Regions from separate parts of the Streptomyces sp. NPDC091412 genome, predicted to be linked through region 1. Evidence: riboswitches for the same ligand, from Rfam matches in the RefSeq annotation. Region 1 holds a riboswitch; the other holds the start of a gene.
The links. A riboswitch is a leader RNA that binds a small molecule or an ion and turns the genes downstream of it on or off. The one in region 1 is predicted to bind fluoride.
Positions count from the first base shown of each region.

Region 1 (14,817 bases):
GTTCTTGGCAAGGATCTTCAGGTTGAGGCGCTCCGGCCACCACTGGCGGTTTCCACCGCCCTGGGTGGGGTGCGCCGCACGACCGTGCGCGACCGGGCAGCCGCCTGTGCCCTCCGTCTTCGCGTCGGTCACGATTGCATCGGGGTTCTCGGACATGGTCTTCCTTCCGGACTGGGCGGATCGCGAGCTCAGGTACTGCCGGAGGTGGAACAGGCGGGGCACAGGCCCCAGTAGTTGACCTCGGCCTCGTGGATCGAGAAGCCGTGGTCCTCGGACGCGGCCAGACAGGGAGCGTCGCCGACGGCGCAGTCGACGTCGGCGACGACACCGCACGAGCGGCACACGACGTGGTGGTGGTTGTCCCCGACGCGCCCCTCGAACCGGGCCGGACTGCCGGCCGGTTCGATACGGCGCACGAGCCCCGCCGCGGTGAGCGCGCGCAGCGCCTCGTAGACGGCTTGCAGGGAGACGTGACCCACGCGCTCGCGCGTCCCGGAGGCGATCGCCTCGACATCGAGGTGATCACCTGCCCGTACGGTCTCGAGCAGTGCCACCCGCACGGCGGTCACGCGCAGGCCGGCGTCACGAAGCTCCCCTGCTGTGGACTCGGTCCGAGGTCCGGTCATGCGCCGAACCTACGCCGTAAACACGAACGACTCAAGAAAACGAGGGGTGAAGGTCGAGCGTGTCGCCGCGCCCCCTCGCATCACACGGGACCCGGCGACGCATCACGTGGAACATGGTCACGAAACCGTTATTCCGTGACATCCCTCACATCATTCCCGTAACTAAGCGGGCCGCTTAGTAGATGCCGCTCCGGCGACATATGGGATTTGTCCGTCTTCGTGCAGAGCGCGTCATTACGGGCCCGGCGGCACCCCCCTCCCCCGCCGCCCTCGCTCGTCCCGCGCCGCCCGGGGCCTTCTGACGGCGTGCCAGGAATCCGGCGGCCACGGCGGCCGGGAGCAGCACGCCTGCATTCGCTTTCGCAAGGGTCTCGCGAAAGTACGAGGTCAAGTAGTAACAAGGGCCCTTTGCGCCCTTTGCGGAGCCGTCCAGAGAATGACGACCCCCCACCCCGAGCGAGGTCACGCAATGGGCACGCACCGCAAGAAGCAGCACTACCGGCGCATAGTCGTCGCCGCCGTCGCCACGGGCGCCGTCGCCATACCTTCCACCGCACTGGCCTGCAACCAGCCGTCCGCCCCCGGAGAGCGCCCCTCCTACGGCGCCGGGAACCAGCAGGGCAACCACGGCTGGAACCGGCAGGGCCACCCGGGCTGGAACCGGCAGGCCAACCCCGTCTCCCCGGTCAGCCCCGTTTCGCCGGAGTCCCCGGCCGAGCCGGCCGCCCCCAGCCAACCGAACGCGCCGGCCTCCGCCGCGCCCGCCGAGCCGAGCGCGCCGGAGGCCAGTGCGCCCGCCGAGCCGAGTGCGTCCAATGACACCAGCACGTCGTCCGGGGCCACGGCTCGCGTCGTGGAACTCGTCAACGCCGAGCGTTCCAAGGTCGGTTGCTCGGCGCTGACCGTGAATGAGAAGCTGACCAAGGCCGCCCAGGCACACAGCGAGGACATGGCGGCCCACCAGAACATGTCGCACACCGGGTCCGACGGCTCCGCCCCGGGCGACCGCATCACGCGCGCCGGCTACAGCTGGCAGACCTACGGCGAGAACGTCGCCTACGGCTACGCCACTCCCGAGCAGGTCATGGCGGGCTGGATGTCCAGCGCCGGCCACAAGGCGAACATCCTCAACTGCTCCTTCAAGGAGATCGGCGTCGGTCTCGCCCAGCCCGGCAACTACTGGACCCAGGAGTTCGGAGCCGCCCGGTGACCTGCGCCGAGACGGCGCGAGCGGCGCTCCCGGCCGCCATGGCCGGTCGGCGTTAGACGCCGCTCTTCCGCCCCCCCTCGGCGGCCACGTCGGCCGACGCGTCACGGCACTCACGCCGGACCGCGCCGGCCGACGGGTCGGGGGTCGTGCCGTCACCACCCGCCGTGTGCGGGGGCCGGTCCCGCGGTCACGGTCGCCGGGCAGGAACTCCTGCACCTCGGCGGACGCCCCGCAGAAGTTGTTGCCGATCATGCCGCCCGGCGCGCAGTAGGTGTGCGTCGACGGTTCGAGACCGAACTGGAGGCGGTAACCGGCCAGTTGCCGGTTGAGTTCGTCCAGGACGATCCCCGGCCCAAGACCGGCGAGGGGTACGCCGCCCCCGGCCGCCCGCAGCGGCCTTCCGCGCGCCACGCGGACCGCGATGCGCATCCAGGGGTGGCCAGAACCCGGACCGGCATGATCGGGAGCATTGTGCGGGGCGGCGCGGCCGATGTCCGGTGGAGGGACGGGCCGCCGATGAAGAGGATCGCCGCCGCCCGGGGTCGGGGCTACGCCATGGAGGGCGCTCGGGAACGCGTGCCCGGCGTGACGCGCGGCGTCGCCGACCTGGTCGCGGTGTCGACGAGGCCTGTGCGGCGTACGCTGGATGCCGGCCACGGCGATCCGCCGGGCACCCGCAGAACGCGCCGAGCGTCGGTGATGGGGCTCACCGAAACCGCGGTATGACGCCGCTGACGGTCCCTGGTCCAACGGATGTGACCAGGAGGAACGATGCCCACGCCGACCGACCCTCTCTCCCCGGCCACGGCCCGGTCCGCCCATGCCCGCCCGGCACGTACGGCCGCACGTCCTGGTGCCGCACGGCGAGACGGCTTCCGCCACCAGGAGGACACCATGGAGTTCGACGTGATCGTTGAGATCCCCCAGGGGTCCCGGAACAAGTACGAGATGGACCACGAACTGCACCGCATCCGGCTCGACCGGCTGCTGTTCACCTCCACCCAGTATCCGGCGGACTACGGCTACATCGACGGCACGCTGGGCCGCGACGGCGACCCGCTGGACGCGCTGGTGCTGACCGGCGAGCCGACGTTCCCCGGCTGCACCATCGAGTGCCGGGCGGTGGGCATGTTCGCCATGAAGGACGAACGCGGCCCGGACGAGAAGATCCTCTGCGTCCCCGCGCACGATCCGCGGTACGCGGACGTGCAGGACATCGACGACATCCCCCTCTTCGACCGGCTGGAGATCACCCACTTCTTCGAGGTGTACAAGGACCTGGAACCCGGCAAGTCCGTCGAGGGCTCGCACTGGGAGGGCCGCGAGCAGGCCTACGCGGAGATCGAAGCCTCCCGCGCCCGTGCCACCGGCGAGCAGGCGCCCGTCCACGGCTGAGGAACGCTTCCGAAGGATCCGAAGAGGTCTCACACAGGGGTCCCTCACAGGCTTTCGCACGGGCTCGGCACACGTCACCACCGCGCGGTGAGCATGTCGTCCGGTTCCGTGTCCGAGTCGTGTCGCGGGCCCGTTGCTCGGCGCCGTCCGGGCGGTGGTTGCCGTGTGCCCGGTCGTGGCCGACGATCCAGAGCCGAGGGGTGCCCATGGGCGCTGCCCGGCAGGGTTGTGAACTGCTGTCGTTCGACAGTGGTTGGGAACGTTCTGGTGTGCGTAAGTGAGCGTCGCAGTTGCGGTGCGCGGTGTGGGACGGCAGTGCGTGGTAGGGCGAGCAGGGGTTCTGGTTTCGAATGCGTGACCTTCGGCCGGGGGTGGTCGTTGGATGCGGTGACGGGTTCTTCAGCATCGGGCGGGGGTGAGGTCATGGGCGGGTTGCGGGAGGTATCAGCGCCGTTCGTGGTGCCTGGCCCGTCCGGAGTGGCGATCCGCTCCAGTCTCAAGGGCCTGAGTGGGCAGGACGAGGCGGTGCTGCGCCAGGTCGGCAGTCTGCTCGGCTCGCTGGCCTCCCGCGATCTGAAGGTGCGCTGTGCGGCGGAGCTGGGCCATGACAGTGAGCAGTGGGCGCGGCGGAAGCGGGCGTTGACCGGCCAGTCGTCGTCGCGGTGGGCGGGCAGTATCACCAAGGCCACGCACGATCAGTGGGCGCTGGCCCGACGCGGACAGCTCGCCCACATCCAGAGTCTGCGGGCAGGCGTCGACACGATCACGTACCGGCTCTCCCAGCCCATCGGCGCGAAGGGCTCCAAGAGGGCGCCGGGCGGTTACCGTTCCCGAAAGGAGTGGTTCGCCAAGTCCCGACGCCTGCACGTGCTTCAGGACCGGCTGGAGGGTGAGCGGGCCGACTGGGAGGCCGGGCAGGTGCGGGTGGTGCGCGGCGGCAAGAAGCTGGCGCGCACTCGGCACCACCTGAAGGCCGCCGGGCTGACCGAGGCCGGCTGGCGGTTGCGGTGGCAGGCCGAGCGGTGGTTCCTGCAGGCCGACGGTGAGTCCGGGAAGCGGTACGGGAACGAGACGATCCGCGTCAGCCCCGGCGGTGAGGTGAGTATCCGGCTTCCGGCGGCGCTGGCCTACCTGGCCAACGCGCCGCATGGCCGGTACGTGCTCGCCGCGCGAGTGTCGTTTCGGCACCGGGGCGAGCAGTGGGCCGACCGCGTCGCAGCGGCCCGTGCGGTGGCCTACCGCATCCACTACGACACCGGCCGCAACCGCTGGTACGTGACCGCCTCCTGGCAGAACCCGCCTGTGCGGACCCTGACGTTGGAGTCTGTACGTGCGGGCGGACTGGTCGGGGTGGACATGAACGCAGACCACCTGGCCGCCTGGCGCCTGGATCAGCACGGCAACCCCACCGGCGTGCCCCGCCGCTTCGACTACACCCTCACCGGTACCGCGGGCCATCGGGACGCGCAGGTCCGCCACGCCCTCATCCGCCTGCTGCACTGGGCCGCGCGGCACGGTCTGGCGCTCGCGGTCGAGGACCTGGACTTCGCCGCGGAGAAGACCCGGGAGAAGCACGGCCACAGGAAGCGGTTCCGGAAGCTGATCTCCGGCCTGCCCACCGCCCGGCTGCGCGCCAGGCTGGTGTCCATGGCGGCCGAGCTGGGCGTCGCCGTCGTAGCGGTGGACCCGGCCTACACCAGCCGCTGGGGCGCCCAGCACTGGCAGAAACCCCTCACCAGCAAGAACAGGAAGGCCACGCGGCACGATGCTGCCGCCGTGGCGATCGGACGACGCGCCCTGGGATGCCCGATCAGGCGACGGACGGCACCGCCCCCACCGCACCGGAGCGATGCGGTGGGGCATCGGACCGTCCAGGCCCGACCAGGCACCCCGGGGCGTGAGGGACCCCACCCCCGCATTCCCGGACCACGGACACGATCCGCCGGCGCCGAATGCGGAGCGAAAGCGGGCGACCAGTGTGCCCACAACCGTTCGGGACACACGGCTGAGCACGAGCCCTGGACCCAGGACTCACTCCCGCTCAGTCCATAGGAACGGTTCATCGCCCGTTCCGTCGCCGGCCGCGGTGGGTTCCTGGCGGCGACCGCGTACGGCGACGGCGACGAGCAGCGCGAGGACGACGACGGTGAACCACGTCGTCGCGTCGGACAGGCTCATGGTGCGGCTGGCCGCGCCGAGGCCGACGGGAAGCAGTGCCAGACCGAGGTAGGAGGCGAGGAACAGACCGGCGAGGGCCTCGCCGCGCCGGGCCGGCGCCGCCGTGCCGGCCACCTGGCCGACGGCGGACTTGAACAGGACGCCCGCGCCGGCCCCGGCGATGATCCCGGCGAGCAGGAACACGGGCAGGCTGGCGAGGCGGATGCCGACCGTGAGGACGGCCATGCCCACGGCCTGGGCGAGCAGCCCGATGTGCCAACGCGCCCGGGCGCCGAGCCGGCCGGTGCCCGTCTGGGCCGCCGCCGCGGCTGCGAACACCGCGGACACGACCAGTCCGGCGAGCGCCCGGGACGGGTGGTGCAGGGTCCCGCCGACGAATCCGGGGACCACGGAGGTGAACAGGCCGAACACGGCCATGGAGGTGAACCCGGCCGCCGCGGCGGCGAGGAATCCGGGGTCGCCGAGGGCGATCCCGGCCCGCTGCGGGCGGTAGGCCGGCCTGACCGCGGGCTTGTCGACGGTCTCGGGCATCAGCGCTATGGCGGCCGCGCCGGTCAGCAGCAGCAGGAAGAAGACCGCGTACGGCAGCCGGAGCGGCGCGCCCAGGTACTGGGCGAGCGCTCCGGCGGCGATGGGTCCGAGGCCGAGTCCGCCGATGTTGGCCGCGGTCGACACGATCTCGAACCGCCGTGTCGAGGCGCCGGGCCGGTGGGCGCTGTGCAGTTCCTGAAGATAGGCGGTGGCGGTCGCCGTCAGTATGCCGACGCCGAGACCGGTGACCAGCCGGGCGACGACCAGTACCGGCAGGGCCGGCGCGGACAGGAACAGGGCGGCGGCGAGCAGTTCCAGTGCCAGGGCCGACGTCATGACCTTCTTGCGGCCCAGCCAGTCCGAGACGTGCCCGGCGAGCAGCAGGCTGATCAGCACTCCGACTGCGTAGGCGGCGAACACGACCGTGACCGTGAACGTGGAGAACCCGTCATGGGCCTCGTACAGGGGATACAGCGGTGTGGGAACGGTGGAGAACGCCATCGCGGTCACGAACACCGCGGCGACCGTCCAGAACCCCGCGCCGTACCGGAACACGGTGTCCGGACGCTCGGGCGCCCGGGTCTTCGGGGCGGACGCGCGGTCCGTACGCGGACCCGTGGCCGACGTCGGCGGCATGAGAGCACTCCCGTCCTCGACTGTCTCGACGGTGGATTCCGGCGGCGGTGGAACGGCCTCGGTCCTTCGTTCGCCTCGTTCACCGCCTTCTGATGCCAACGACCCGGCGGATCCGTTTTTTCCCGTTGTGCGGAGATAATCCAAGATGGCGGTTATCTGTGCGGGAGATGGCCCAGGGAAGGCCGGCCATGGATCTTCGGGAGATGAAGGTCGTCGTCGCGGTCGCCGAAGAAGGCGGGTTCAGCGCCGCGGCCCGGCGGCTGCACGTCGCACAGTCAGCGGTCTCCAGCGCGGTCCGCGCCCTGGAACGCGAACTGGGCGCGGCGCTGTTCCACCGCACCACCCACCGGGTGTCGCTGACCCCCGCGGGGCGCGCCTTCCTGCCGGCCGCGCGCGCCGCCCTGCGCGCTGCCGAGGAGGCCAGGGCCGCCGTCGACCTCGCGCAGGGCGAGTTGCACGGGGAGATCACGATCGGTGTGATGCAAGGGCTGCACGGCGGCCTCGCGACGGCACTGGCGGACTTCCACCGGGAGCATCCGGGCGTGGTGGTGCGGCTGCGCCAGGCCCCGGCCGCGGACATCCCGCGGGCGCTGCGCGACGGTGCCGTCGACCTGGCCGTGACCGCTCTGGACACCCCGGTGCCGCGTGGTCTTTCGACCCGGCTGCTGTCACGGGAGGAGATGGTCCTGGTGACGGCGCCGACGCCGGACGGTCCGCCGTCCGAGGGTCCGGTGACCCTGGCCGAGGCCGCCGGGCTGCCGCTGGTGGACTTCTCTCCGGGCTGGGCGGTGCGGCACGAGGTCGACAGGGCCTTCCGGGCGGCGTCCCTGGAACGCGCCGTCACGTTCGAGGTGAACGACCTGCTCGCGGCCGCCGATCTCGTCCGTCAGGGCCTCGGCGTGTGCATCATGCCCCCGTCGCTCGCGGCCCGGTTCCCGGAACTCCCGGTCCGCCCCTTCACCGCGCACGCGCCGGCCTGGACCGTCGGAGTCGTCCATCCGCGCGGCGACCTGTCTCCCGCGGTCGCCGCGTTCCTGCGCCACATCAGACTGCTTCGTGCACCCGATGACTGAGGTGGAGGCCGGTGTGCGGCACGGGCGCGCGCCGGATGGCGAGGATGGCGGCGTCGTCACCGAGAGCCCCGTCGGTGTGGGCGAGAAGATCCTGTTCCACGCGCTGCACCAGTGTCCTGGGTCCGCACTTGGTCCACTGCGCGACCCGTTCCCGCAGCGGGTAGAAGACCCGGCCGCGGTCGCGGGCCTCCACGACGCCGTCGGTGTAGAGGAGCAGGGTGTCACCGGGGTGGAACGAGAAGGCATGCGTGTCATAGGCGTCCGGCCGGAGTCCCGACATGCCCAGCGGAGGCGCCGGGCGGGGACTCGTCACGGAGATGACGTCACCGTGCCTGATCAGGAAAGGCGGCGGGTGCCCGCAGTGGACGACCCGTGCCACGGGGCTGTGCTCGGGGATCTCCAGCAGCAGCGCCGTGATGAAGTGCTCCTGGGCCTCCCCGTCCGCTTCCGGGAATTCGGTGAGGTAGCGGCAGACGCTGCGGTCCAGGGCCTCCGCGAGGGCGGGCAGCGTGGCGTGGTGGTGCGCGGCCTCCCGGAACGAGCCGAGCAGCGTGGCCGCCTCCCCGATCGCAGCCAGCCCCTTTCCCCGCACGTCGCCGACGATCACCCGTGTACGGTCTCCGGTGCGCGTCACCGCGTACAGGTCGCCGCCGATGCACGCCTCCTTCTCGGCCGCCAGGTACGAGGAGGCGATGTGCAGGTCGCCGAGGTGGTCGGGCAGCGGGCGCAGCAAAGCTCTCTGGGCGGCCTCGGACACGGACCGCACCTGGGCCAGCTCCGCCTTCTGCCGGTCCCGGAAGAAGCACACCACCATGGCGAAGACCGAGAGGATCGCGAGCGCGACGAGCTGCGAGATGTGGTTGGTGCTGCCCACTCCGCCCTGGACCACCGCGATGATCACCTCCGCTCCCACCGCCAGCGCCCCGATGAGTCCGGTCAGCAGGTAACCGCCGAACGAGGTGGTGATGGCGGGGGCCACGACGAGCAGCGGGCCGAGGTGGACGGATTCCGGCGAGTGGATGTCCCCCAGGGTGATCGCGACGATCAGCACCAGTGGAATCGCCACCAGCGCGTGGCGCGAGCGCCACAGCTGCCGCGGCCGGTCGAGGCGCTGCCGTATGTGCATGGTTCCAATGTGCCCCAGCCGAGCGAAACCTGGCCCGGCGATCTCCCGTCCGGCGGGCGGGTCCGAAGCGTGACGGCGTGTTCACCCGTGCCGCCCGGCCGCGCCGACCATGGCGGCCGGGTCGACGACGCGGTCGAATTCCTCGGCGGTGACGTAGCCGGAGGCCAGTGCGGCCTCGCGCAGGGTGGTGCCCTCGTCGTCGGCTCTGTGGGCGATGGCCGAGGCCTTGTCGTAGCCGATGACTGGTGAGAGCGCGGTGACGAGCATCAGTGACCGGTCGACGTACCTGTCGATCTGGTCGCGGTTGAGCCGCGTGCCCTCGACGCAGTACTGGCGCAGCTTGGTGCAGGCGTCGGCGAGGATGGTGGCCGCGTGCAGGAAGTTGTTGATGACGACCGGGCGCATGGCGTTGAGCTCGAAGTTGCCCTGTGAGCCGGCGAAGGCGACGGCGGTGTCCTCGGCCAGCACCTGGATGCAGACCATGACCATCGCCTCGCACTGGGTCGGATTGACCTTGCCCGGCATGATCGAGGAGCCCGGCTCGTTCGCCGGGAGGCTCAGTTCCGCCAGGCCGCAGCGGGGTCCGGAGGCCAGCCAGCGGATATCGTTGGCGATCTTCATCAACGGCACGGCCAGCGCCCTCAGCCCGGCCGAGGCGCCGACCATGGCGTCCAGACCGCCTTGGGCCGCGAACTTGTTCTCGGCAGTGGTGAACGGGAGGCCGGTCGCGGAGGCGATCTCGGCGGCGACCCGCTCGCCGAATCCGGGCGGGGCGTTGAGCCCGGTCCCGACCGCGGTGCCGCCCATGGCCAGCTCGTACAGCCCCTCCGCGGATCCGGTGAGCCGGCCGGCCGCCTGCTCGAGCTGGTGGGCGTAGCCGGACCACTCCTGTCCGGCGGTGAGCGGCACGGCGTCCTCCAGATGGGTGCGGCCGGTCTTGACCACGTCGTGCCACTGCTCGGCCTTGGCCTCGATCGCCTGCCGGAGTTCCCGCACGCTGGGCAGCAGGCGCTCGCGGACGGCCTTGACCGCGGCGATGTGCATGGCGGTGGGGAAGGTGTCGTTGGAGGACTGCCCCATGTTGACGTGGTCGTTGGGGTGGACGGGTGTCTTGCTGCCCAGTTCGCCGCCGACGAGTTGGATGGCGCGGTTGCCGATCACCTCGTTGGTGTTCATGTTGGACTGCGTCCCGGACCCGGTCTGCCACACGTACAGCGGGAAGTGGTCGTCGAGTTCGCCGGCGATGACCTCGTCCGCCACCTTCTCGATCAGGCGGGCCTTCCAGGCCGGCAGCCGTCCGGCCCGCCCGTTGACGATCGCGGCGGCCTTCTTGACGTAGCCGTAGGCGTGGTAGACGGCCTTGGGCATCCGGTCGTCCCCGATGGAGAAGTGGATCAGCGAGCGCTGGGTCTGCGCGCCCCAGTAGCGGTCGGCCGGGACGTCGACGGCGCCCATCGAGTCGGTCTCCCGCCGAGTGCCGGTCGCGTGCAGTCCGACGGGTATGTCGCGGATCTTCGGGGCGTGGTCGTCCCGGGCGTCGCCGTCCGGGGTCGCGCCGGCGCCGGGCGGTGTCATGAGTCCGCTCCGCCCGCGTAGACGGGCTGCCACATGGCGTGGCGGACCGCCCGGTCGGGGTCGGCGGGCTGGTGGGCGGCGACGCCCTCGCCGACGGCCGCGCGGACCACGGCCGCCGCGGTGAGCGCCGACGACTCGCGCAGGTTCTCCACCGGCGGGAGCAGCGAGGCTCCCGGCGCGGAGACGTCGACCTGGTCGGCCACCGCCTGCGCGGCCGCGAGCAGCATGCCGGCGGTCACGTGCGACGCGCGGGAGACGATCGTGCCCAGACCCAGGCCGGGATACAGCAGCGCGTTGTTGGCCTGGGCGATGCGGTAGGTCACTCCGCCGTAGTCCACGGGCGCGGCGGGGATGCCGACGGCCACCAGGGCCTTGCCCTTGGACCAGGCGATGACGTCGGCGGGCACGGCCTCGATGCGCGACGTGGGGTTCGAGATCGGGAAGATGACCGGCCGCTCGGTGCCGGCGGCCATGGCCTCGACGACCTCGCGGGTGAACGCCCCGTGCACGGTGGAGGTGCCCAGCAGGATGGTCGGTTCGGCCCGGCGCACGGTCTCCAGCAGGGAGATCGCGCCGCCGTCACCCGCCCAGCCCGCGACCTCCGCCGGATCGCGCGCGTACGGCCGCTGGTAGTCGCGCAGATCGGCCATGTCACGGGTGAGCAGGCCCTGTTTGTCGATCAGCCACACCTGTGCGGTGGCCTGCTCGCGGCTCGCGCCGTCACGGATCATGGCGTCGCGCAACTGGTCGGCGATACCGACACCGGCGGTGCCGGCACCGAAGACCACGAGCTTCTGCTCACGCATCGGCACACCGCTGACCTTGACGGCCGACAGCGCCGCGGCCAGAGTGATCGCCCCGGTGCCCTGCATGTCGTCGTTGAAGATCCGGTAGGTGCCGCCGTAGGCCTCCAGGATCCGCCGGGCGTTGCTGGGGCCGAAGTCCTCGAAGTGCAGCAGCGCGCCGGGGAACATCGACGACGCGGTCCGCAGGTACCTCTCGATGAACGCGTCGTAGCCGGCGCCGCGCACCCTGTGGTGCCGGTTGCCCAGGTACAGCGGGTCGTCCAGCAGGGACGCCCGGTCCGTGCCCACGTCCAGCGACACGGGGATGACGCGGCGCGGGTCGATGCCGGCGGCCGCCGTGTACACGGCCAGCTTGCCGACCGAGATCTGGATGCCGCCCACGCCCCAGTCGCCGATGCCCAGGATCTCCTCCGCGTCCGTGCACACGATCAGGTCCACGTCCTCGGGCCCGAGCCGAAGCGTGGCGAAGGCCTTCTCGATGTCCTCCGGGCGGTCGACGGACAGGAAGACACCCCGGGGGCGGCGGTACTCGTGGGAGTACTTCTCGATCGCCTCGCCGACCGTGGGGTCGTACACGATGGGCAGCAGATCCACCAGGTGATCGGTGAGCACCCGGTAGTACAGGGTCTCGTTGCGGTCGTGGAGCTGCTCCAGGAACACGTTCTTGGCCAAGTCGCCGCCCTGGGCCTGCAACTGGTCGTAGGCGCGCCGCGCCTGCTGCTCGAGTGTCAGCACCCCCGACGGCAGTCGCCCGGTCAGGCCCAGCTCGTCCCGCTCCGCCTGGGTGAACGCCACCCCGTGGTTCAGCAGCGGATCCGCCAGGGCGCTCGGAGGGGCGGAAGTCCGCACGGTGCTCTTGGTCATGATGCTTTCCCCATGTGCGTAACGGTGCGCGCGGCTCGGCGACTCCGCACCGGGACAGTCACCCGCCGGTACTTCCACCGTGCGCACACAGCTCCCACCGGCGCTCGTCGATCTTGAGCGGGTCTCCCCTGCGGATGCCCGTTGAGCACGCCAAGTCCGGGGAGCAGCGGTCGAGTTCACGTGCCGGCCGGGCTCGGAGTCCGCTCGCTCTCCCGTTCCTCGGCGGCGGGGGTCCTGTTCGCCGTCACCCTCCGGGGGATGGCCAGGGCGCACAGTGCGCCGACGAGCACCACGGCGACGCCGATCCAGATCGCCGGGCGCATGCCGTCGACGAAGTCCTGGGCGCTGCGGGGGCTGCCGTAGTGGACGAAGACGCTGCTCAGTACGGCGATGCCGAGGGCGCCCCCGATCTCGCGGACGGTGTTGTTGGCTCCGGAGGCCTTGCCTCGGTGGCGCGCGTCCACCGAGCCGAGTACGACCGCCGCCGTCGGCGCGAAGACCAGGCCCATCCCCGTACCCGCGATGATCATGGCGCCGACCACCTGCGAGTAGGGAGTGTCGGCGGTGGCGACCAGGTCGATCCAGGCCAGTCCGACACCCTGGAGAAGCAGACCGAGTGCCATCAGCCGGCCGCCGCCCGCCCTGTCGGTCAGGGCGCCCGCCACCGGTGCGACGAACATCGGCATCAGGGTCCAGGCCAGGGTCAGCACACCGGCCTCCAGCGGGGTGCGCACGGGTGCGATCTGGAAGAACTGGGCGAGCAGGAAGATCGAGCCGAAGACGCCGAAGTACATGGCCGCGGAGACGATGTTGGAGAACACGAAGGCGCGGTCGCGGTAGAAGGACAGCGGCAGCAGCGGGTGTTCGGCACGCCGCTCCCACAGCACGAACAGGGCCAGGAGCACCGCGCCGCCGATGAACGCCGACAGAATCCTGGCCGAACTCCACCCCTCCGGCTCGCCGTTGACGATCCCCCAGACGATCGCGACCAGTCCGGCGGTGGCGAGCAGCATGCCGGGCAGGTCCAGCCGGGTTCGGGGCAGCGAGCTCTCGCCGAGGACCACGAGCGCCAGCGGGACGGCGACCACGCAGACCGGGACGTTGATCCAGAAGATCCACTGCCAGTCCAGGCCGTCGACGACCGCGCCGCCGACCACGGGCCCGAGCGCCACCGCCAGACCGCTGACCGCCGACCACAGTCCGAGCGCCAGGTTGCGCTTGCGCTCCGGCACCTCCTCGGCCAGCAGCGTCAGCGACAGCGGCATCACCGCGGCTGCGCCGAGGCCCTGAAGAGCGCGCATGACGATGAGTTGGCCGCTGCTGTCGGCGAGGCCGCAGCCCATCGAGGCGAGAGTGAACAGCGCGATACCGGTCACGAACACCCGACGCCGGCCGAACCGGTCGCCCAGCGCGGCGCCGGTCAGCAGCAGGCAGGCGAAGCTGAGGACGTAGGCGTTGACGAACCACTGCAGTTGGGTCGTGGTCGCGCCGAGGTCGACGGCCATGGTGCGCAGCGCCGTGGAGACGACCAGGTTGTCGAGCGCCACCATGAACATGGGCAGGCCGGAGGCGAGGACGACGAACGCCAGTGGATATCGGCGGCGCCCAGTCGAGTCCCCCACCGGGACATTGAACGCGCTCATGACAAATCCTCCAGGGTGCGGGACGACGAGAACAGATGACGAGAACAGATGACGAAAGCGGGGCGGCGCGCGGGCAACGACGGCACACCTCGGCGCGCGGCGACCCGGGTACGGTCAGGCCGCGCGACCCTCGGCGTCCCGGCGCGCCTTCTCGGCCAGCCGGTACTCGGCCCAGCCGTACAGGGCGTTACGGTCTTCCCAGGCGGAGAGCGCGAACAACCGGGGAGACAACCGCGGCACGTCCGACAGCGACTTCAGCTCGAAGCGGGACGCCATGACGATGACGCGGGAGTGCGGGGGAACAGGACGAGGAGTGCACCACCCGAGAGCAGGCACAACGGCACCCACCTTCCAGAAGAAGACCTTCGGCAAGCATAATAGATAGTAGCGCGATCCGTTATCCGTTATTTGTAAGTGAGTGGCTCGATGAAGATCTCGGAACTCAGCCGACGCAGTGGGGTGCCCATCCCCACGATCAAGTACTACCTGCGGGACGGGCTGCTGCCCCCGGGGCACGCGACGGCAGCCAACCAGGCCGTCTACGACGAGGACCACCTGCGCCGGCTCCGGCTGATCCGCACCCTCATCAGCGTGCGGCAGCTGTCGGTCGGCGCGACGAAGGAGATCCTGTCCGCGGTCACGCACGAGGGCGACCTGCATCAGATCCTGGGCATCGTGATCAACGCCCGCCCCGCCGACCTCAAGGCCAAGGAGAAGCAGTCGCAGGAGGCCGCACCTCCCGGGGCCGCCGACGCGCTCCGGCTGGTGGCGGAGATGGGGTGGGACGTGAACGAGGAAACGTCCGCGATCGGGGAGTTGGGCGGCATCCTGGACGCCCTCGCCGACCTCGGCGCGGGCATCGACTGGCGGACGCTGCTGCCCTACGCCGAACTCGTCGACAAAATGTCGACGTTGGACCTGGAACAGCTCAACGGCATGTCCGGCCCGCTGGAGCGGGCCGAGCGCGCCGTGGTGGTGTCCGTCCTCCTGGAGCCCGCCCTGCTCGCCATGCGCCGCCTAGCCCAGGAGGACAAGTCCGGGCGCATGTTCCCGGCGGCCGCGGCCGGTCAGGAGGAGCACACGGGGCCGGAGCGGGGCGACCGGAAGAAGACGGCTCCGGAGCAGAGAGAGGGCGGAGCGGAGTCCGACTGACG
Region 1 is NZ_JBIVTV010000017.1:59,450-74,266, forward strand. It holds gene katG (catalase/peroxidase HPI) at 1-156, opposite strand, end outside; gene ACIQMV_RS30545 (Fur family transcriptional regulator) at 189-626, opposite strand; gene ACIQMV_RS30550 (CAP domain-containing protein) at 1,096-1,836, shown strand; partial or broken gene ACIQMV_RS30555 (FAD-binding protein) at 2,053-2,190, opposite strand; fluoride riboswitch at 2,523-2,587, shown strand; gene ACIQMV_RS30560 (inorganic diphosphatase) at 2,731-3,231, shown strand; gene ACIQMV_RS30565 (IS200/IS605 family accessory protein TnpB-related protein) at 3,655-5,283, shown strand; gene ACIQMV_RS30570 (MFS transporter) at 5,263-6,576, opposite strand; gene ACIQMV_RS30575 (LysR family transcriptional regulator) at 6,765-7,649, shown strand; gene ACIQMV_RS30580 (PP2C family protein-serine/threonine phosphatase) at 7,621-8,775, opposite strand; gene fumC (class II fumarate hydratase) at 8,857-10,350, opposite strand; gene ACIQMV_RS30590 (NAD-dependent malic enzyme) at 10,347-12,020, opposite strand; gene ACIQMV_RS30595 (MFS transporter) at 12,197-13,663, opposite strand; gene ACIQMV_RS30600 (hypothetical protein) at 13,778-13,999, opposite strand; gene ACIQMV_RS30605 (MerR family transcriptional regulator) at 14,090-14,815, shown strand.

Region 2 (14,817 bases), on a different contig from region 1:
TGAACTCCGCTCAAGGAAAGTCACACGGTCGCCGTCAATTCCTCCGTGGAGCAGCGGTCTCCGCCGCCGTTCTGGCCGTCGGATCGCAGGCCTGGTCGGCGCAGGCGGCTCCGTCTCCCGGAGCGGGCAGACGAGTTCCGGCAGGCCGTATCGGTCTCCAGCTCTACACCGTGCGCGACATGCTCGCCGTCGATCCCGAGGGCACACTCGAGATGATCGCCGACGCGGGCTACGCCGAGATCGAGCCCGCCTACACCTACGGCGGCCGCACTGCCGAGCAGTTCCGGAGGATCGCCGATGCGAACGGGCTGCGGGTGATCGGCAGTCACCACAATCCCGGCGACTTCCGGGGCGCCCGCGCGCAGCAGACCTTCGACAACGCCGTGGCGCTCGGACAGGAGTACGTCGGCGTCTCCTACATGGACGGTGCGCAGACCGCCCAGGGCTACCGCGCGATGGCGCGGGAGATGAACCAGTGGGGCGAGGCTGCCCGGGCCCGTGGACTGCGCTGGTACGCCCACCTGCACGACAACGAGTTCCACGCGGATCCGCAGACCGGCCAGACTCTCTTCGACGTATGGCTGGAGGAGACCGACCCGGATCTGGTCTGGTTCGAGATGGACCTCTACTGGATCCTGCGGGCAGGCGCGGACCCGGCCCCCTACCTCAGGTCGTACGAGAAGCGGTTCCCGATGCTGCACGTCAAGGACGGCGCACCGTGGAACAACATCGAGACCGACCTGGGAGAGGGCGAGATCGACTTCGCGGGCATCTTCGCCAACCTGCGGCAACTGCCCCATCACCACTACATCATCGAGAGGGACCAGCAGCCCGACCCGGTCCGCACCGCCCACGTGTCCTACGACTACTTCCGCACGATCCGCGTAGGCCCTCCGGGCAACGGCCACGGCCCCGGCGGAGTCGCTCAGAGGTCCTGACAAAGGCTCTCCGTGAGCCGTTCCTGCAGTTCGGCCCGGACGCGGCCGACCTGCAGGAGGACGAGGGAGGCAGCCTCGCCCGTCAGGTGAGCGCGGGAGCGTTCCCGGCCGGCGGTACCCGGAAAGTTGCGGCGGATCCATCCGGCGAGGAGTTCGGTCTGCCCGACGTCCTCGGAGAAGTGGCAGCGGAACCGGGGGTTCGGTGTGAGCCGAGCACGCGGGGAGTCGCGCCCCGCCCTCGTCAGGTGAACCAAGGCGAGGGCACAGTGGCTGTGGCACTGCCGACGAAGGCGCGGCAGTCGGTGACCCGGTGGCGGCGTATGCCGTGGTGGCGGGCCAGCGCGCGGGCGGCTCCGTGCAGGGTGCGGTAGGCGCCGGTCTCGCGGGCGCTGCCCACCGGGACGGCGACCCAGCGGGCAGTATGGCCGCCGTGGTGCCGTCGGGCCCGGCCGAGGAGCCGTCCGTCGCAGGCGACGACCTGGATGACCGGGTGTCCGGGGAACAGCGGGGTACAGGCCAGGCCGTACACCCGGGCCAACCGTTTCACGGCCTGCTCCTCGCAGATGTGCCATTTCGCGTTGAGGACGGTGATCTGGGCCATGCGGACCGCGGCGACCGCCTCGCGATCGAGTTCTGTCATTGCGGGGCTCCAGTCGATCGCGGTCGTCAGCCGCGGACCAGGCGGCGGTGGGTGACCCGGTGCGGCCGGGCCGCCTCCGGACCCAGCCGCTCGAGCTTGTTGGCCTCGTAGTCGGCGAAGTTGCCCTCGAACCAGAACCAGTGGGCGCCGCCCTCCCAGGCGAGGACGTGGGTGGCGATGCGGTCGAGGAACCAGCGGTCGTGCGCGGTGATGAACGCGCACCCCGGGAAGTCGAGCAGGGCGTTCTCCAGTGACGCCAGCGTCTCCACGTCGAGGTCGTTGGTCGGCTCGTCCAGCAGCAGCAGGTTCCCGCCCTGCTTGAGGGTGAGCGCGAGGTTGAGCCGGTTGCGTTCGCCGCCGGACATCACACCCACCGGTTTTTGCTGGTCGGCGCCCTTGAAGCCGAAGGCGGCGACGTAGGCGCGTGAGGGCATGTCGATGCTGCCGACGTGGATGTGGTCCAGGCCGCCCGAGACGGCTTCCCACACCGCCTTGCCGGGGTCCAGTCCAGCGCGGTTCTGGTCGACGTAGGAGATCTGCACCGTGTCGCCGATCCGCAGTGTGCCCCTGTCGGGCCGCTCCTCGCCGACGATCATCCGGAACAGGGTCGTCTTGCCGACGCCGTTGGGGCCGAGCACCCCGACCAGGCCGCCGCGCGGCAGGGAGAACGACAGGTCCTCCATCAGCAGCCGGTCGCCGTAGCCCTTGGCGACGTGGTCGGCCTCCAGGACCAGACTGCCCAGGCGCGGACCGGGCGGGATCTGGATCTGCTCGAAGTCCAGCCTGCGCGTCCTGGCAGCCTCGTTCGCCAGTTCCTCGTAACGCTGCACGCGTGCCTTGGACCTGGCCTGCCGCCCCTTGGCGCCGGAGCGTATCCACGCCAGCTCCTCGGCCAGCCGCTTCTGGCGTCTGGCGTCCTTGCGGCCCTCGACCCGCAGGCGGGCCGCCTTGGCCTGGAGGTAGGTGGAGTAGTTGCCTTCGTAGGGGTAGGCGTGGCCGCGGTCGATCTCCAGAATCCACTGGGCGACGTTGTCCAGGAAGTAGCGGTCGTGGGTGACGGCGACGACCGTGCCGGGGTAGTCCGCGAGGTGCTGTTCCAGCCAGGCCACGGATTCGGCGTCCAGGTGGTTGGTGGGCTCGTCCAGCAGGAGCAGGTCGGGCTGGGACAGCAGCAGCCGGCACAGCGCGACGCGGCGCCGCTCACCGCCGGAGAGTTCGCGCACGGGGGAGTCGGGCGGAGCGCAGCGCAGGGCGTCCATGGCCTGCTCCAGGCGGGAGTCGAGGTCCCAGGCACCGGCGTGGTCCAGGGCTTCCTGAAGGCCGCCGAGTTCGTGCAGAAGCCGCTGCGTCTCGTCGCCCCCGGTCTCGCCGAGGCGGCCGGTGACCTCCTCGTAGCGACGCAGCATGCCGCGGATCTCCGCCACGCCCTGATCGACATTGCCCTGGACGGCGGTGGTGTCGTCGAGCCGTGGTTCCTGCTCCAGGATGCCGACGCTGGTCCCGGGCGCTGGGAACGCCTCACCGTGGGTCGGCCGCTCGAGGCCGGCCATGATCCGCAGAACGGTCGACTTGCCCATGCCGTTCGGCCCGACCACGCCGATCTTGGCGCCGGGGAGGAAGGCGAGGGTGATGTCGTCGAGAATGACCTTGTCACCATGGGCCATGCGGGCCTTGCGCATCGTGTACACGTACATCCCCGATGCCTCCGTGGCCGGGCCGCCGGGCGGCGGCTGGTGTTCCCAGAGGCCATCAGCACGGGACGTGCGGTCGAGGGCGAGCCTCATCGCCCACCTCCATGGTGCGCCGGAGCACCGCCTACTGCCAGACGCCTGCCGTGGCCGATCGCGTCCTGCCCGTCTGCCGCCGTACAGGCTGCCGAGGCGGAAGCACGTGGCGCAGCGCGCGGCCGGTGTGGCTGTGCTCCACGGTGACCACGTGTTCGGGGGTGCCCTCGGTGACGACCCGGCCGCCGGCCATGCCCCCTTCGGGGCCGAGGTCGATGACCCAGTCCGCGGTCTTGATCACGTCCAGGTTGTGTTCGATGACGACGGCCGTGTTGCCCTTGTCGACCAGGTGGCCGAGCACATCGAGGAGCTTGGCGATGTCGTGGACATGCAGGCCGGTGGTGGGCTCGTCGAGGATGTACAGCGTGTGGCCGGTGAACCGCTTGTGCAGTTCGGCGGCGAGCTTGACGCGTTGGGCCTCGCCGCCCGACAGGGTCGGAGCGGGCTGGCCGAGGCGTACGTAGCCGAGGCCCACGTCGACCAGAGTGCGCAGGTGCCGGTGGATCGAGGTACTGGGGTGGAAGAACTCGGCGGCCTGCTCGATCGGCATGTCCAGCACTTCGGCGACGTTCCTGCCCTTGTAGCGCACCTCGAGGGTTTCACGGTTGTAGCGGGTGCCGTGACAGACCTCGCAGGGGACGTACACGTCGGGCAGGAAGTTCATCTCGATACGGAGGGTGCCCTCACCCGCGCACGCCTCGCAGCGGCCGCCCTTGACGTTGAAGGAGAACCGTCCGGCCTGCCAGCCGCGGACCTTCGCCTCGGTGGTGGCGGCGAACAGCTTGCGGATGGGGTCCCACACACCGGTGTAGGTGGCCGGGTTGGAGCGCGGGGTACGGCCGATCGGTGACTGGTCGACGTGGACGACGGCGTCCACCAGATCGGCGCCGAGCAGCCTGCGGTGATGCCCCGGTACGGTCCGGCCGCCGTGCAGGTGACGGGCGAGGGCCGGGTGGAGGATGTCGTTCACGAGCGTGGACTTGCCGGAGCCGGACACGCCGGTGACCGCGATCAGGCAGCCGAGCGGGAAGGATACGTCGATGCCGCACAGGTTGTGCTCCCGGGCACCGACCACCGTCAGCTGCCGGTCGGGCGAGGCCGGGCGGCGTACCGGAGGAACGCGGATCTGCCTGTGCCCGGACAGGTAGGCCCCGGTCAGCGACCGTTCGTCCGCCAGGAGTTGGGGGAGCGGGCCACTGTGCACGACGTGGCCTCCGTGCTCGCCGGCACCGGGGCCGAGGTCGACGATCCAGTCGGCGGCCCGGATCGTGTCCTCGTCGTGCTCGACGACGATCAACGTGTTGTCCAGGTCGCGCAGTCTCAGCAGGGTGTCCAGCAGGCGCTGGTGGTCGCGTGCGTGGAGCCCGATGGTCGGCTCGTCCAGCACGTACAGCATCCCGGTCAGGCCGGAGCCGATCTGTGTGGCCAGCCGGGTGCGCTGCGCCTCCCCGCCCGACAGGGTGGCCGCGGCCCGGTCCAGCGCCAGGTAGTCCAGGCCGACGGAGAGCAGGAAGCCCAATCGCGCCTGAAGCTCCTTCAGGACCCGGCCGACGATCAGGCGCCGGCGACGGTCCAGCACGAGTCCGGCCAGGAAGTCCGCGCAGTCCCGTACGGACAGGGCCGCCACCTGGGCGATGGACCGCTCGCCCAGCTCGCGGTGTTCGAGGGTGACCGCGAGGATCTCCGGCTTGAGCCGGGTGCCCTGGCAGGCGGGACAGGGGGCCTCCCGCAGGTAGCCCTCGTACCGCCTGCGGCCGTAGGCCGAGTCCGAGTCGGCCTCGGCGACGTGGCGTTCCAGGAACGGGATCACACCTTCGTACCGCGTCCAGTAGCTGCGCTCCCGGCCGAACCGGTTGTGGTAGCTGATGTGGACCGGCTCGTCCGTGCCGTACAGCACCACCGTGCGCTGCCCGGCCGACAGCCTTCGCCATGGTGTGTCCAGCGGCAGGTCGCAGGCGACGGCCACGGACTCCAGCAGCCGTTGGAAGTATTCGGTCTGCCGGCCCGCCCACGGCGCGATCGCCCCGTCGGCCAGGGACAGCGTGTCGTCCGGCACCACCAGGTCCTGGTCGACCTCGGTGCGTACGCCCAGTCCGGTGCAGCGCGGGCAGGCCCCGTAGGGCGAGTTGAAGGAGAACGTCCGCGGCTCCAGCTCCGTCACCGTCAGCGAATGACCGTTGGGACAGGCCAGATACTCGCTGAAGATCCGTTCCCGGACCGCCGACTCCTCCGGCTCGTCGAGGAACTCGACGATCACCTGCCCCTCGGCCAGCCGCAGGCCGGTTGCCACCGAATCGGTGAGGCGGCGTGCGACGCCCGGCTTGACGGCCAGCCGGTCGACCACGCACTCGATGCGGTGCCGGCGCTGCTTCGTCAGGGCCGGCGTCTCGGTGAGCCGGTGCACCGCTCCGTCGACCCGCACCCGTGAGAAGCCCTGGCCGCGCAGGTTGCTGAACAGTTCGTTGTACTCGCCCTTGCGGCCGCGTACCAAAGGGGCGAGGATCTGGAAGCGGGTGCCGACGGGCAGGGGCGAGGATCTGGTCGACGATCTGCTGCGGGGTCCGCCGGTCGACGCGCGCGCCGCAGGTAGGGCAGTGCGGGACGCCCGCACGGGCGTACAACAACCGCAGGTGGTCGTAAACCTCGGTGATCGTACCTACCGTGGAGCGCGGGTTGCGGGTGGTGGTCTTCTGGTCGATCGACACCGCGGGGGACAGGCCTTCGATGAAGTCCACGTCCGGCCGGTCGAGTTGGCCGAGGAACTGGCGCGCGTACGCGGACAGGGACTCGACGTAGCGCCGCTGCCCCTCCGCGAAGATCGTGTCGAAGGCCAGGCTGGACTTGCCGGAGCCGGACAGGCCGGTGAAGACGATCAGGCTGTCGCGGGGCAGGTCGAGATCGATGTTGCGCAGGTTGTGCTCCCGCGCCCCGTGGACCACCAGCCGGTCGGGCATTTCCGCCTCCTTGTGCCGATCGCCTCGCCCCGGTGGGTTACCGAGGAGACGCCGCGCACGGCGTGGACCTCGCGGACGTCGGTGCGCGGCGTCTGCCGGCCAGAGGCCCGAGCAGGGCGACCGGGGCGCCCCCGGCGGTTGGCCGGGGCAGGGCGGAGTGGCGGACGATGCGCGGGCCGTTGATCACAACGACGGGTCCGTCCGGCGGCTCGGCGGGCGGCGAAGTGCCCCTGCTTCGGGTGGTGGGTGCGGTCATTCCACGCCTCCCCACCTGTCGGCAGGGACCGTCGGCGGCGACGTGGCCGCGGTTGGCGGTGGGCCCCACCACCGTCCGTCTCCTGTTCACCGTACGAGCGGTCTTCGCAGACTTCCAGTAGAGGGCCGGCACGGCCCAGCGCCGGGACCGCCGATGCCGTGCGCTGGGTCGCCGGGGTTGCCCCCTACCGGGGCCACCGCTGCGGTCACACGGCTGGATGGGCCGTTCCGTCTCGCGCCGTGCCCTTCACGTATGCCTCATAGCCTTCGTCCTCCAGCCGGTCGGCGAGTTCGGGGCCTCCGGAGTCGGCGATGCGACCGTCGGCGAAGACGTGGACGTGGTCGGGGCGGACGTAGCGCAGGATGCGCGTGTAGTGCGTGATCAGCAGGGTGGCGACCTGTCCCGTGACGCGGACGCGGTTGACGCCCTCGGCGACGACGCGCAGCGCGTCGACGTCCAGACCGGAGTCGGTCTCGTCCAGGATCGCGATCTTCGGCTTGAGCAGTTCGAGCTGGAGGATCTCGTGGCGCTTCTTCTCCCCTCCGGAGAAGCCCTCGTTGACGTTGCGCTCGGCGAAGGCGGGATCGATCTGGAGGCGTTCCATCGCCTCGCGCACCTCCTTGAGCCAGGCGCGCAGCCTGGGGGCCTCGCCGCGGACGGCGGTGGCGGCGGAGCGCAGGAAGTTGGACATGGATACGCCGGGGACCTCCACGGGGTACTGCATCGCGAGGAAGATCCCGGCCCGCGCCCGCTCGTCGACCTTCATCGCCAGGACGTCCTCGCCGTCCAGGGTGACGCTGCCGGAGGTGACCAGATATTTCGGGTGCCCGGCGAGCGCGTAGGCGAGGGTGGTCTTGCCGGAGCCGTTGGGGCCCATGATGGCGTGGGTCTCGCCCTGCCGTACGGCCAGGTCGACACCATGCAGGATCTCGCGAGGCCCTGCGTCGGTGTGGACCGAACAGTGCAGGTCGCGGATGTCGAGGGTGGCCATGGGCACCTCACCTGCCTCACCTTGTTCACAACCTGGAATGGCATGGGCGGCGCGCAGCCCGCTCATCCACCGTGGCGCAGCCGCGGCTGTCCGGCTACAGCGCGGGTGGCCGCGTGCCACACGCAGGTGATGCCCGCGGAGGGTCGTGCCTACGACGACTCGACGGGAGGATGCGCGCATGGCGACGGCCGCCCGCCGGGACCGGACTCCAGGGGCGGCCGTGGGAGGCTCCGGGGCGGTGACTGACCGCCCGGAAGCCGGGTGGGTCAGACGTGCCCGAAGAACATGCTGCCGGGTGCGTCCGGGTCGTTCGAGAGGAAGTGCTCACGCACCGCGCGGATGAATTCGTAGCGCGAGATCGCACCGTCCCCGTCGACGTCCAGCTTGGTGAAGCTGTCCATCGCGTCGGGCGCGTCGCTCTTCCAGACGTCCCTCAGGAAGCGGGCGAACTCGTCCTTGCTGATCTCGTTGTCGCCGTTGACGTCGATGACGTCGAAGATCGCATGGCCGCCGCCCTCGGTCACGTTGAGGCGGCTGGTGTCGATGACCGCGAGACGGTTGGCCGTGACGAACTGCTCCTTCGTGAGCCGGTCCCCGTCCACACCCGCGTGACGCAGCAGCTCCAGCCAGTAGATCTGGCAGAAGATCTGGAGTGCCCTGGCCCGGCGGTCGTCCTTGTCGAGCCGGTAGGCCTGGATGTAGCGGTCCGCGAGTTTCTGGTAGTCCGACCAGTCGAGATAGCCGTCGTGGTTCGCGTCGATGCTGTCGAATTGACGCTCCAGCTTGGTGGTGATGATGTCCTGCACCGTCGTGGTCATGGGCCGAACCCTTTCCGTGATCTTGTCTCGCGGCCTCCTCAGCATGAGGCAGGCCTCCTGAAGGAACGCGGAACCACGCAGGTCACCACCCGATTTGGTGATCATCCGCGGATGCTGGTCAGGGCGCCGACAAGGTCGTGCCGGGCTTCTCGGAGCCGGCCGGCCGGTTCCCCGTCGCGGGCCCGGGCCTGCTCCAGCGCGCTTTGGCGGCACTGGTTTCCGGCGGTGAGTTCGTCGACGCGGGCGCCGAGGCCGGCGGCACCGGACCGGTCGAGTGGTCGGCCCGAGCTGCGCCGGACGGCGTACGTCAGCGGGGCTGGGCTTGCGGACGGTCTTCCGGTCAGCACGGCGGTCACCAGCCCGATGGCGTAGTGGTTCGCGCCCTGCGCATGCATCGGCTCTTCTTCCCGGCACACCGCGGCGGCAGGGGTAGCAACCGGGTCGGCCATCGGTCCGGAGCCAGGGCTCCCGGGGTCGTGGCTGTCGGCCTCCGACACATCGCCCTGCGTGTGCACTGGCCCACCGACGTCGTCGGCGGACGGAGGGTCGGGTACGGCCGGCTGACCGCCCCGCAGGTGGTGCGCACGGCAAGTCGCGCGGCCCTGTGGTCCACGATTCCTCAGGCGGTCCAAGGACAGTTCCTTTGACGGGATCCAGGCCCGCGTCCCACCATGGTGGAAGGCGATGAGGCTCGCCTTCGATCGCGGACGTGCACCGCTGATGGCCTCTGCCCGGTACCTGATCCGCAAGGACTGGAGGTCGCCATGATGGAGGTCACCGTGCAGGTGGAAGCGACCGTGGGCTCCCGCGTCGCACCAGACCACGAGCCGGGGCCGGCAGCCGGGCCGTCGGCCCACCCTGTGCTCGACGGGTTTCCGGTCGGAGAGGGGTTCGTCGGCGACAGCCTGACCCCGAACGGGGAACCGGCCGACGTGCTGGTCCTGATGGAGGAACCGGCGCTGCCGGGCACCGTACGGGCCCGGCCGGTCGCCCTGCTCCACGCCAGCGTGGACGGACAGCCCGTCGACGAAGTCGTCTGCGTGACAGCCCGCGACCCGCGCTTCGAGGAGATCACGGACCTGCCGGGACTGCAGGCCTGGCACTGCGACGACGCAGCTTTGGAGGCCTTGCTGCGACGGCTGGGACATGGCCGCGCCTGGCAGGTCGTCCGCTGCGAGGGAGCAGCCGGCGCCGAGGAGTTCCTGTCGGACGCCCACCACACCTACGAGCGTCTGACCGGCTGCATCGACTGAACCGCATCGGCTGGGCGCGACCCGCTCCCCCCGATGGCGTCGCCGAGGCCGACGAGGAAAAGGGCCCGCCGGACGGACTCCCCCCACGGGAAAGCCGCCCGGCGGACCGGTCAGGATGTGATCGTGATCAGCGCACGGCGTACGCGTCGGTCACGGTCTGGATGACGGAGTTGCCGTTGGAGTCCGTCAGTTCGGTCTTCAGCGTGACCGGCTTGCCGGCCGCGCCCGCGTGGTTCACGGTCGCGGTCCAGCGGTCACCGCTCTGCGAGGTGGTGCCCTCGGTCCAGGTCGCACCACCGTCGTACGAGTACGAGACCTTGGCGGCTACCAACTCGCCGGGTGTGTAGCCCGCGTGACCGGTGACGCTCAGGCCGATCGTTTGACCGTCCTTCGCCGGAAGGGTCTTGAGCCCGTCCGTGTCCAGGTCGTAGCCCGGGAAAAGCAGCGGAACGCCCTGGGAGTAGGCGTTCTCGTCCCGGTGCGAGCGGAACTTCCAGACCGTCTCGGTGTGGGTGGACCGCTTCCACACGGCGGCGGGCTGCCCGAACTTCATGGTCTCCATGGTGAGTTCGTACGCGGCGTCCTCGGCCGGGACGGTGAAGACCCCGGACGGCCAACCGGTCTCGCCGATCACCTTGCCGCCGCTGGTGAGCTTCATGCCGCCGATGTCCCCGAAGGAGCCCTGGATGCCCATGTGCTCGGTGTCGCCCCAGAAGGCGGGTGCCACGCCGATCAGGTTGTCCTGCCGTTCGGCGGCCAGCTGGAGCTTCCCGTCGGCGTCGCGCGGGGCGGCGGGGGCCGGGATGCCCCGGTACCAGTTCTCCGCCCGCTTCGAGCCGGCGGTGTACGTGCGCGCCTGGTCGGCCATGAGCTCGCCCCAGGGGAAGCTGGAGGAGAGGTAGCGGGTCCAAGCGGTGTCGCCCGCCGAGTAGTACTCGGTGCGCTTGCCGGGGACGGCGACGGAGTCGGTGGCGGCGGAGAACACCCCGCCGTACGGCCGTCCCATGATCATCGTGTCCATGTAGTCCGCCGCGGCGCCCATCGCCTCGTAGGTCGCGGTGACCGTGCCGAGCTTCTTGTCCCGGACCTGGTAGGTGCGGTCCGAGGTGACCGGGCCGGTCTCGGGGAAGGCGAGGTTGTAGACGAACGGGCTGACGGCGGTGGCCTTCCAGCGCAGCGTCACCGGGCCCTTGGCCAGGGCGGCCTTCAGCTGAGCGGCCTCGTCCGCCTCGATGCCGAGCGAGGGCACCGGCGCCTGGCCGAAGCCGATCGACGGCTGCCAGGGGCCCGCGGCGCGGCGGTGGGCGATGACCGCCTTCGCGCCCGCGGCCTTCGCGTCACGTGCCAGGTTGTACAGGTAGCCGTCGTCGCCGGCCTCGACCAGCACGATCTTCCCGGCGACGCCCGCGGCCCTCAGCTCATCGGGGGTGCCGGTGCCCGCGTCGACCAGCGCGGCCTCGCCCGTTCCGTCGAGGTTGACGGAACCGGTGCTCGCCACCCTCGGGTGCAGTTCGGCACCGCCGACGACCGACAACTGCTCGATCTGCGGGGCGTACGCGCGCCAGAGGCTGGCGAACTCGAAGTCGCCGTCGCGCGCCTTGCCCTGCACGTCCGCCAGGTAGGTCCGGACGCTCCGGTTGCCGGTGATGGAGCCGGAGTGCAGCCAGGTCCCGTCCCAGGTACGGCCGAAGGACAGGGTCGTGGAGCGGCTCTCGGAGGCGCGGTCCGCGGTCTCCACCTGGAGCCGGTGCGCCTTGCGGGCGTCGAGCACCAGGGTGGTGTCCTTGGCGACGTCGACCTGGGGCCGGGCGAGGTAGCCGACGGACTCGGTCATGCTGCCCGTGGCGTCCGCGGCGTCCTGCGTGATGACGAAGCCGGAGACGAAGTACGCGCCGGGGCGGACCTGGTAGACCTGCTCGGCCGCACCGTCGTTGTAGCGGCGCTCACCGCTGGAGGCATCGGTGCCGATGACGTCCAGCGAGGAGGAGCCCGTGGCGGGCTTGCCGGCGCGGTCGATCAGCTTGACGCGCAGGGTGACGGTCTCCGGCTCGACGTACAGGGAGAACGGGGTGGAGACCTTCACACCGTCCGGGCCGGTGGCGAGTACGCGCCCGGTGACGTCGCCGTACTGGGCGGCCTTCAGGTTCGCGGCCGGGTCGATGCGCAGCGGGACCTTCACGGTGGCCCCGGCCGGGACGGTGACGGTGTTCGCGTCGAGCGCGGCGACGGGGGAGCGGACCTCGGAGCCGTCGTTGCCGGTGACGCCCTGGACCTTCAGCGACAGCTTCACCGGCTTGGTACCGGAGTTGGTGTAGGGGAGGTCGACGGTGGTGCGGTCGCCCTTGTTCTGCGGCCATGCGAAGGTGCCGGCCTGGACGGCGGGAGCGCCCACGACGGTGGTGTCGATGGCGGCCTTCACGTCGAGACGGCCGGCGCCGGTCTCGCGCACATCGCCGGGGATGTCGCTCTTCGCGGACGACACCAGAGCGGTCTTGACCTGCTGCGCGGTCCAGTCCGGGTGACGCTGCTTCACGAGGGCGGCGGCTCCCGCCACATGCGGGGTGGCCATCGACGTACCGGACATCGACTGGTAGGCGTAGAGGCCCCGGCCGCCCGCGGCCGCGGCGGAGATACCGACGCCGGGGGCGGCGATCTCCGGCTTGAGGGTGTGCGCGCCGACCACGGGCCCGAGGCTGGAGAACCAGGCGGTGGAGTCGTCGCGGTCGACGGCGCCGACGGTCAGCACGCTCGGGGCGCAGCCGGGCGAGGAGACGGTGTTGAGGGTCGGGCCCGAATTGCCTGCCGCGACGACGAACAGCGTGTCCTTGCTCCGGGCGAGTTTCTCGGCGGCGACGCTCATCGGGTCGGTGCAGTCGGTCGGCTCCGGGCTGCCGAGGCTCATGGAGACGACGTCGGCCTTCTGGTCGACGGCCCACTGCATTCCGGCGATGATCCAGGATTCGGCGCCGTAGCCACTGTCGTTGAGGACCTTGCCGTTGAGCAGATCGGCGTCGGGGGCGACACCCTTCTTCTTGCCGTCGCTCGCGGCACCGGAGCCGCCGACGGTGGAGATGGTGTGGGTGCCGTGGCCCTGCCGGTCGTCGGTGCTGCTGGAGTCGGTGAAGTTCTCCGAGGCGGTGATCCGGCCCTTGAGGTCGGGGTGTTCCGCGTCGGCGCCCGTGTCGAGGACGGCGACCTTGGTGCCCTTGCCCGTGTATCCGGCGGCCCAGGCGAGATCGGCGCCGATCTGCTTGGTGGACCGGTCGAGGGTGGCCTGGACCTTGCGGTCGAGCCAGATCTTCTTCAGACCGGAGGCGGAACGGGAACGGGTGTTGGTGATGTCCGCCCAGAAGTCGGCGGTCTTCGCCTTGTCCGTCTTCAGCGCGACGCCGTCGATGGCGTCCAGTTCGGGGCCGCGCTTCGCGCCGCGCGGCGTGGCGGGCGCGGTGCGGCCCGCGGCGTCGCCGTAGACGGCGATCAGCGGCAGCGCGGTGGTGTGCGCGTCGTCGTAGCCCTGCCGGATGAGTCCCGTGACATTGAAGAGTTCCTCATCGACCTTGCCCGCGGCCAGCACCCGAGCGGCGGTGTCGGGGTAGACGTAGAGGTCCTTGCCGGACTGCCGGGTCTGCAGGAGGGGCACGGAGCCGTCCTCGCGGGGCAGTGCGGTGACCGACGCGGCCCCCGAACCGTCCGTGCGCACCAGGACCTTGTCGCCGGTGACCAGGGTGACGGTGACCGGTGTGCCTGCCTTGGCAGCGGTCGTGCTGCCGGTCAGTGGTCTCTTCGCGGTCGGGTCGTCCTGCGGCGCAGCCGCGGACGGTGCGATCGCGGTGACGGCCAGGACGGCGGCGGTGGCCGCCCCCAGCGCCGTGCGCGATATCGGATGCATCGCTCTCCCTAAGTAAAACCGGTTAACTCTGAACCAACAGCGGCATTCCGGAAGTTGTCGGTACCGCCGTGGCGCCACATTGGCAGAGCGACGGGTGATGCAGGGATGATGACCACGGCGGGTTTACGCCGTGGCCGCTTTTCGCCGCGGCCGGAAGTCCGAGGACACCGACGACGTGCGGAGTCAGGACTTCCGGGAGGGGAGCGAGGGATGCTGGGAGCCATAGGTCTCGACGAGATACAGGAGTCGGTGTACCGCGCCCTCGTGGCGGTGGGCGCCGCGGAGGTCTCCGACCTCGCCCACCGGCTGGCGCTCCCCGAGCCGGACACCGAACGGGCCCTGCGCCGGCTGGAACAGACCGGTCTGGCCGCCCAGTCCTCGTCCCGCGTCGACCGTTGGGTGGCGGCGCTGCCCGCGGTGGCGCTGGGAGCCCTGCTGACCCAGCAACGCCATGAACTGGAGCAGGCCGAACTGGCGGCGGCGATGCTCGCCGAGGAGTACCGGGCGGAGGCGACCGATTCCGCCGTGCACGACCTGGTCGAGGTGGTGACGGGTGCGAGCGCGGTGGCACACCGCTTCTTCCAGTTGCAACTGGGGGCGACGAGCGAGGTGTGCGCCCTGGTCACCGGGAAGCCGGTCGCGGTGAGCGGTATGGAGAACGAGGCCGAGGAGCGGGCCGCCACGCGCGGGGTGTCGTACCGGGTGGTGGTGGAGCGCGAGGTGCTCTCACTGCCGTCCGGGATCATGGAGTTGTCGGCGGCCCTGAGCCGTGACGAGCACTGCCGGGTCGTCGACCGGGTGCCCACCAAGCTGGTCGTCGCCGACGGGGCCCTGGCGATGGTGCCTCTGACCGGCCGGGGCGCGGAGCCCGCGGCCCTGGTCGTCCACGCCTCCGGACTGCTGGAGTCCCTGATGGGTCTGTTCGAGGCGGTGTGGCGGGAGGCGATGCCGATCCGGCTCGGCGGGAGCGGCCGGCCGGAGGAGGAGGAGTCCAACGGGCCGGACGCCATGGACCTGGAGGTCCTGTCGCTGCTGCTGGCCGGGTTGACGGACGCGAGCGTGGCGAAGCAACTGGACCTGGGTCTGCGGACCGTGCAGCGGCGGGTGAAGGGCCTGATGGAACTGACCGGAGTGTCGACCCGGCTCCAACTGGGCTGGCACGCGTACGAACGGGGCTGGGTGGCCCGGGAGCCCCAACTCTGACCCGCGGCCGCCCGGGAAGCCACGCGGCTGCGGCTGGGCGCGGGCCGTGGCTCGGGTGCTGCTTTCTGATCACGTGTAGTCGCCCAGTACC
Region 2 is NZ_JBIVTV010000008.1:121,094-135,910, reverse strand. It holds gene ACIQMV_RS21330 (sugar phosphate isomerase/epimerase family protein) at 180-938, shown strand; gene ACIQMV_RS21325 (hypothetical protein) at 1,180-1,578, opposite strand; gene ettA (energy-dependent translational throttle protein EttA) at 1,605-3,272, opposite strand; fluoride riboswitch at 3,312-3,375, opposite strand; partial or broken gene uvrA (excinuclease ABC subunit UvrA) at 3,394-6,316, opposite strand; gene sufC (Fe-S cluster assembly ATPase SufC) at 6,778-7,563, opposite strand; gene ACIQMV_RS21305 (EF-hand domain-containing protein) at 7,830-8,381, opposite strand; gene ACIQMV_RS21300 (hypothetical protein) at 8,483-8,776, opposite strand; gene ACIQMV_RS21295 (inorganic diphosphatase) at 9,146-9,634, shown strand; gene ACIQMV_RS21290 (S8 family peptidase) at 9,762-13,523, opposite strand; gene ACIQMV_RS21285 (helix-turn-helix domain-containing protein) at 13,734-14,726, shown strand.
Region 2: it holds a riboswitch for fluoride, as region 1 does, so the genes downstream of both, ettA (energy-dependent translational throttle protein EttA) here and ACIQMV_RS30560 (inorganic diphosphatase) in region 1, are expected to answer to the same signal.